2 regions of the Streptomyces sp. NPDC059906 genome follow, and region 1 is predicted to be linked to the other one. Evidence: predicted binding sites of a transcription regulator. Region 1 holds the regulator's gene; the other holds the start of a gene.
What was found. The regulator HrcA, encoded in region 1, represses chaperone genes, less so after heat shock. The targets are predictions, from matches to a motif close to TTNGCACTCNGNNNNNCNGAGTGCNAA.

Region 1 (3,404 bases):
GTGTGCCCCGGCCCCACGTCGGCCAGCAGGACCTGCCGTCCACCGCCCAGGTCGAGCGGGCGCTCGCCCCGGACCTCGTGCCCGACGAGGGGGAGCGCCTCGGCCGCCTCCCGCGCCGCCCGGGCGTCCAGCCCCTCGACCACCGCGTCCGCGCGCAGCGCCTGACGCCCCTGTCCGCCCGGCGCGAACAGCGCGCCCGCGCCCGTGCCCGCCGCGCCGCACGCGCCGTACACCTCCGCGCCCGTGAACGCCGCCGCGCCGAAGACGTGGTCGAAATGCGGGTGGGTCAGCGCGAGATGTGTCACACGGCGGCCGGCGAGCCGCCGCGCCCCCTCGCGCAACCGGGCGCCCTCGTCCAGGCTCGACCCCGCGTCCACCATCAGCGCCGCGTCCGCGCCGAGCACCAGCCCCGCCGTGCAGTCCCACCCCGGCAGCCGGCACCGCCCCACCCCGTCCGCCAGCCGCTCCCAGCCCAGCTCTTCCCAAGTCACCGTCACGGCGACGACGCTAACGGCTTGGTCCCGGCCTTGCCGGGGGCGTACCCCACGGCCGTACACTGGGCCGGGGAAGTCTGGCACTCGCGAGCCATGAGTGCCAGGGCAGACAAGTCGGACAGGGCCAGACGGGCCGAAACGGGCGGACGACAGCTGGAGGTGCGCGCCGATGCTCAGTGAACGCAGGCTGAAGGTGCTGCGCGCCATCGTCCAGGACTACGTCGGCACCGAGGAACCGGTCGGCTCCAAGGCCCTCACCGAGCGGCACAACCTCGGCGTCTCCCCGGCCACCGTGCGCAACGACATGGCGGCCCTGGAGGACGAGGGGTTCATCGCACAGCCGCACACCAGCGCCGGGCGCATCCCGACCGACAAGGGCTACCGGCTCTTCGTCGACAAGCTGGCGGGCGTCAAGCCGATGACCGCGCCCGAGCGGCGTGCCATCCAGAACTTCCTGGAGGGCGCGGTCGACCTCGACGACGTCGTGGCCCGCACGGTGCGGCTGCTGGCGCAGCTCACCCGGCAGGTCGCCGTCGTGCAGTATCCGTCGCTGACGCGCTCGACCGTGCGGCACGTGGAACTGCTCTCGCTCGCGCCCGCGCGCCTGATGCTCGTGCTGATCACGGACACCGGGCGGGTCGAGCAGCGGATGGTCGACTGCCCGGCGCCGTTCGGCGAGGCGTCGCTGGCCGATCTGCGGGCGCGGCTCAACAGCCGGGTCGCGGGGCGCCGTTTCACGGATGTGCCGGCTCTGGTGGAAGATCTGGCGGAGCCCTTCGAGGCCGAGGATCGCGGTACGGTCTCCACCGTGCTCTCCACTCTCCTGGAGACGCTGGTCGAGGAGAACGAGGAGCGGCTGATGATCGGCGGCACCGCCAATCTGACCCGCTTCGGGCACGACTTCCCCTTGGTGATCCGGCCGGTGCTGGAAGCCCTTGAGGAGCAGGTCGTGCTCCTCAAGCTGCTCGGCGAGGCGAAGGATCCGGGCGTGACCGTACGGATCGGTCATGAGAACGCCCACGAGGGACTCAACTCAACGTCCGTCGTGTCGGTCGGCTACGGTTCGGGCGGCGAGGCGGTTGCCAAGCTCGGCGTGGTCGGACCGACCCGCATGGACTACCCGGGAACGATGGGAGCGGTACGCGCAGTGGCACGGTACGTCGGACAGATCCTGGCGGAGTCGTAGGTGGCCACGGACTACTACGCCGTACTCGGCGTGCGCCGCGACGCCTCCCAGGACGAGATCAAGAAGGCGTTCCGGAGGCTCGCGCGCGAGCTGCATCCGGACGTCAACCCCGATCCGAAGACCCAGGAGCGGTTCAAGGAGATCAACGCCGCCTACGAGGTGTTGTCGGACCCGCAGAAGAAGCAGGTCTACGACCTCGGCGGCGACCCCCTCTCGCAGGCCGCCGGCGGTGGCGCGGGCGGCTTCGGCGCGGGCGGCTTCGGGAACTTCTCGGACATCATGGACGCGTTCTTCGGCACGGCGTCGCAGCGCGGGCCGCGCTCGCGCACCCGCCGCGGCCAGGACGCGATGATCCGCATCGAGGTCGAGCTGGACGAGGCCGCCTTCGGTACGACCAAGGACATCCAGGTCGACACCGCGGTCGTCTGCAACACCTGCAACGGCGAGGGCGCGGCCCCGGGCACGTCGGCCCAGACCTGTGACATGTGCCGCGGCCGCGGCGAGGTCTCGCAGGTCACCCGTTCCTTCCTGGGCCAGGTCATGACCTCGCGCCCCTGCCCGCAGTGCCAGGGCTTCGGCACCGTGGTCCCGACCCCGTGCCCCGAGTGCGCGGGCGACGGTCGGGTCCGCTCCCGGCGCACCCTGACGGTGAAGATCCCGGCCGGTGTCGACAACGGCACCCGGATCCAGCTCGCGGGCGAGGGCGAGGTCGGCCCCGGCGGCGGCCCCGCCGGCGACCTGTACGTCGAGATCCACGAGCTGCCGCACTCCACCTTCCAGCGCCGCGGCGACGACCTGCACTGCACGGTCACCATCCCGATGACGGCGGCGGCCCTCGGCACGAAGGTGCCGCTGGAGACCCTCGACGGCATGGAGGAGGTCGACATCCGCCCGGGCACCCAGTCCGGCCAGTCGATCCCGAAGCACGGCCGGGGCATCACCCACCTGCGCGGCGGCGGCCGCGGCGACCTCATCGTCCACGTCGAGGTCACCACCCCGGGCAAGCTCGACCCCGAACAGGAACGCCTCCTGCGCGAGCTGGCCAAGCTCCGCGGCGAGGAACGCCCGACGGGGCAGTTCCAGCCGGGGCAGCAGGGGCTGTTCTCCCGGCTGAAGGACGCGTTCAACGGGCGCTGACGCCGTACGCCGTGATGCGGATGCTCCTGGCGTATGCCAACGGAAGCCCGGATTCGGACTTGTGTGGAGGACGTGACAACATGCCGTCATGTCCTCCGCACTGACCGATCTCTTCCCCTACCCGATCGTGCAGGCGCCCATGGCGGGCGGCGTCTCCGTGCCGCGGCTCGCGGCCGCGGTGTCCGAGGCGGGCGGGCTGGGATTCCTGGCCGCCGGGTACAAGACCGCGGACGGGATGTACCAGGAGATCAAGCAGCTGAGGGGGCTCACGAGCCGTCCCTTCGGCGTCAACCTCTTCCTCCCGCAGCCGGAGACGGCCGATCCCGCGGCCGTCGACGTCTACGCCCACCAGCTGGCCGGCGAGGCCGCCTGGTACGAGACCGAGCTGGGCGACCCCGACTGCGGCCGGGACGACGGCTACGACACCAAGCTCGCCGTCCTGCTGGACAACCCCGTGCCGGTGGTGTCCTTCCACTTCGGCGTGCCCAGCCGCGAGGTCGTCGACTCCCTGCACCGTGTGGGCACCTTCGCCCTGGTCGGCGCGACCACCGCGGACGAGGCCCGGGCCGTCGAGCAGTCCGGCGCCG
Region 2 (3,404 bases), on a different contig from region 1:
CGATGGAGGCGGCGTTCTCCAGGGCGGAGCGGGTGACCTTCACCGGGTCGATGACGCCGGCCTTGACCAGGTCGCCGTACTCACCGGTGGCGGCGTTGAAGCCCTGGCCCTTGTCGAGCTCGGCGACCTTGGAGGTGATGACGTAGCCCTCCAGGCCGGCGTTCTCGGCGATCCAGCGCAGCGGCTCGACGGCGGCGCGGCGGACGACCGCGACACCGGTGGCCTCGTCGCCGGTCTTGCCGAGGTTGCCCTCGAGCACCTTGACGGCGTGGACCAGCGCGGAGCCACCACCGGAGACGATGCCCTCCTCGACCGCGGCGCGGGTCGCGGAGATGGCGTCCTCCAGACGGTGCTTGCGCTCCTTCAGCTCCACCTCGGTGGCGGCGCCGACCTTGATCACGCACACGCCGCCGGCCAGCTTCGCGAGGCGCTCCTGGAGCTTCTCGCGGTCCCAGTCGGAGTCCGTGTTCTCGATCTCGGCCTTGATCTGGGCGATGCGGCCCTGGACCTCGTCGCGCTTGCCGGCACCGTCGACGATCGTGGTGTCGTCCTTGGTGACGGTGATGCGGCGGGCGGTGCCGAGCACCTCGAGGCCGACCTGGTCGAGCTTGAGGCCGACCTCCTCGGAGATGACCGTGGCGCCGGTGAGGACGGCCATGTCCTGCAGCATCGCCTTGCGGCGGTCGCCGAACCCGGGGGCCTTGACGGCCACCGCGTTGAACGTGCCGCGGATCTTGTTGACGACGAGGGTGGAGAGCGCCTCGCCCTCCAGGTCCTCGGCGATGATCAGCAGCGGCTTGGAGGCGTTGGCCTGGATGACCTTCTCCAGCAGCGGCAGCAGGTCCGCGATGGAGGAGATCTTGCCCTGGTTGATCAGGATGTACGGGTCGTCGAGGACGGCCTCCATGCGCTCCTGGTCCGTCACGAAGTACGGCGACAGGTAGCCCTTGTCGAAGGCCATGCCCTCGGTGAAGTCCAGCTCCAGACCGAAGGTGTTGGACTCCTCGACGGTGATGACACCGTCCTTGCCGACCTTGTCCATCGCCTCGGCGATCAGCTCGCCGACCTGCTGGTCCTGGGCGGACAGCGCGGCCACGGCGGCGATGTCGGACTTCTCGTCGATCGGGCGGGCGGTGGCGAGAAGGTCTTCCGACACGGCGGCGACGGCCGCGTCGATGCCCTTCTTCAGCAGCGCCGGGGAGGCACCGGCGGCGACGTTCTTCAGGCCCTCGCGCACGAGCGCCTGGGCGAGCACGGTGGCGGTGGTGGTGCCGTCACCCGCGATGTCGTTGGTCTTGGTCGCCACCTCCTTCACCAGCTGGGCGCCGAGGTTCTCGTACGGGTCCTCGACCTCGACCTCGCGGGCGATGGTGACGCCGTCGTTGGTGATGGTGGGAGCGCCGAACTTCTTGTCGATGACGACGTTGCGGCCCTTGGGGCCGATCGTCACCTTCACGGTGTCGGCGAGCTTGTTGACGCCGCGCTCGAGGGCGCGACGGGCGTCCTCGTCGAACTTCAGGATCTTCGCCATGGGAGCGTGAGCCCTCTTCCGGAAATCTTGGGGTTATACGGCAACTGCGCCCCCGACGCCCGGCTTTTTATGGTCGCGGGAGCCAGGGGCGCAGCTGGAAAGCAAGGTGCTTCGAAGTGAAGTGGTACTTCTACTTCTCGACGATCGCGAGCACGTCGCGGGCCGAGAGGACGAGGTACTCCTCGCCGTTGTACTTCACCTCGGTGCCGCCGTACTTGCTGTAGAGCACGACGTCGCCGACGCTGACGTCGAGCGGAAGGCGGTTGCCGTCCTCGAAGCGGCCCGGGCCGACGGCCAGGACGACGCCCTCCTGGGGCTTCTCCTTGGCGGTGTCCGGAATGACCAGGCCCGAAGCCGTGGTCTGCTCGGCGTCGAGCGGCTGGACCACGATGCGGTCCTCGAGCGGCTTGATGGCAACCTTGGAGCTGGTGGTCGTCACGATCCGACCTCCCCCTTCGGAGATCTCACGGGGTTAACTGTCTGAGGTGGCGACCAGGTGGATCCGTCGTCGCGGGTGCCGGACCTGCCCGTCGCGTAGTTGGCACTCTCCAGTGGGGAGTGCCAGACCCGAGACTATGACTGCGATTAGCACTCGGTCAAGCGGAGTGCCAATGCCGGCGGCGCGTCGGCGGGGATTTCGGGTGAACGCCGGTTGGCGGAAGGCACCCAGCGTCGGTGCCGGGCTCGCTGGGGGCTGCCGCCCCCAGGCCCCCGCTTCGGCCCTGAACGGGCCTCGTCCTCAAACGCCGGACGGGCTGCGACTACAGGTAGTCCTCCAAGTTGCCCACCCTCAGCCCCTGCTCCTCGATCGTCTCCAGCAAACGTTCCGTGCGGGGCGTCAGGTTCGTGGCCGTCGGGTGGTCCGGGTCCACGGCCACGATGTCGCCGGGGTGGAGGCGGTGGTCGCCGCGCGTGTAGGTGAGGGTGCCGTCGGCGTCGAGGGTGGCGCGCCACAGGACCAGGGCCGTGATGCCGCAGTCGGCGGCGGCGCGCAGGGTCGTGGTGTCGTACGCGCCGTGCGGCGGGCGGAAGAGGTGGGCGCGGACGCCGAAGCGGGACCTGAGCTTGGTCTGCTGGCCGCAGATCTCGGCGCGCTGGCCGGCGTACGGCAGGCCGCGCAGGGTGCGGTGGTCGAGGGTGTGGTTCTGCAGGCTCGCGCCGAACGGGCGCAGCCGGGCGAGGTCGCCGTAGGCCGGTCCGGCGACGGTGTCGGTGAGGAACAGGGTGACCGGGAGCCGCCGTTCCCGGATCAGGCCGGCGAAGGCGGGGTCGCGCTCGGCGCTGTCGTCGTAGGTGAGGAAGACGACCGGGTCGTCGGTGCGGACGTGGTCCACGACGGGCGGCAGGCGACGGCCCCGGTCGGCGTCCTGGGCGGGGTCCCCGGCCGCCGCAGCGTGCTCGGCGGGGGCTGCGGCGAGCCGGTCGCAGGCGGTGAGCGGGAACAGCAGGAGCAGCAGGAACAGCGGGAGCAGGAGGGCGGCCGGGGCGGCGCCGGGCAGGCGGGACCGCCCTCGCCTCACAGGTAGTCCTCCAGGCGGGCCACCGCGTATCCGTCGGCGGTGATCCGGTCCAGGAAGCGGCGGACCATGTCGGTCATGGTGCCGTCCCAGTCGTTCTCGCCCCGGAAGTGGGTGAGGACGATGTCGCCGGGGTGCAGGTCCTGGTCCCACTCGCGGTACTCCCAGTGGTCGACGTACACCTCCTCGCTCCAGATCGGGGCGTACTTGATCCCGCAGGACTTGGCGGCGCGCAGGGTGTCGCGGTTGTAGTTGCCGAAGGGCGGGCGGAAGAGGACGGGGCGCTTGCCGTAGCGCTTCTCCATCACGTCCTGCATGCCGCAGATCTCGTGCTTCTGCTCCGCGTAGGAGAGCGC

Region 2: the regulator HrcA is predicted to act here: its motif matches at 2,117-2,143, upstream of groES (co-chaperone GroES).

The regions. Positions count from the first base shown of each region.
Region 1 is NZ_JBHWKU010000020.1:88,657-92,060, forward strand. It holds gene ACFV9J_RS27120 (MBL fold metallo-hydrolase) at 1-497, opposite strand, end outside; gene hrcA (heat-inducible transcriptional repressor HrcA) at 664-1,680, shown strand; gene dnaJ (molecular chaperone DnaJ) at 1,681-2,817, shown strand; gene ACFV9J_RS27135 (nitronate monooxygenase) at 2,906-3,404, shown strand, end outside.
Region 2 is NZ_JBHWKU010000001.1:397,782-401,185, reverse strand. It holds gene groL (chaperonin GroEL) at 1-1,531, opposite strand, end outside; gene groES (co-chaperone GroES) at 1,662-1,970, opposite strand; gene ACFV9J_RS02015 (polysaccharide deacetylase family protein) at 2,293-3,051, opposite strand; gene ACFV9J_RS02010 (polysaccharide deacetylase family protein) at 3,048-3,404, opposite strand, start outside.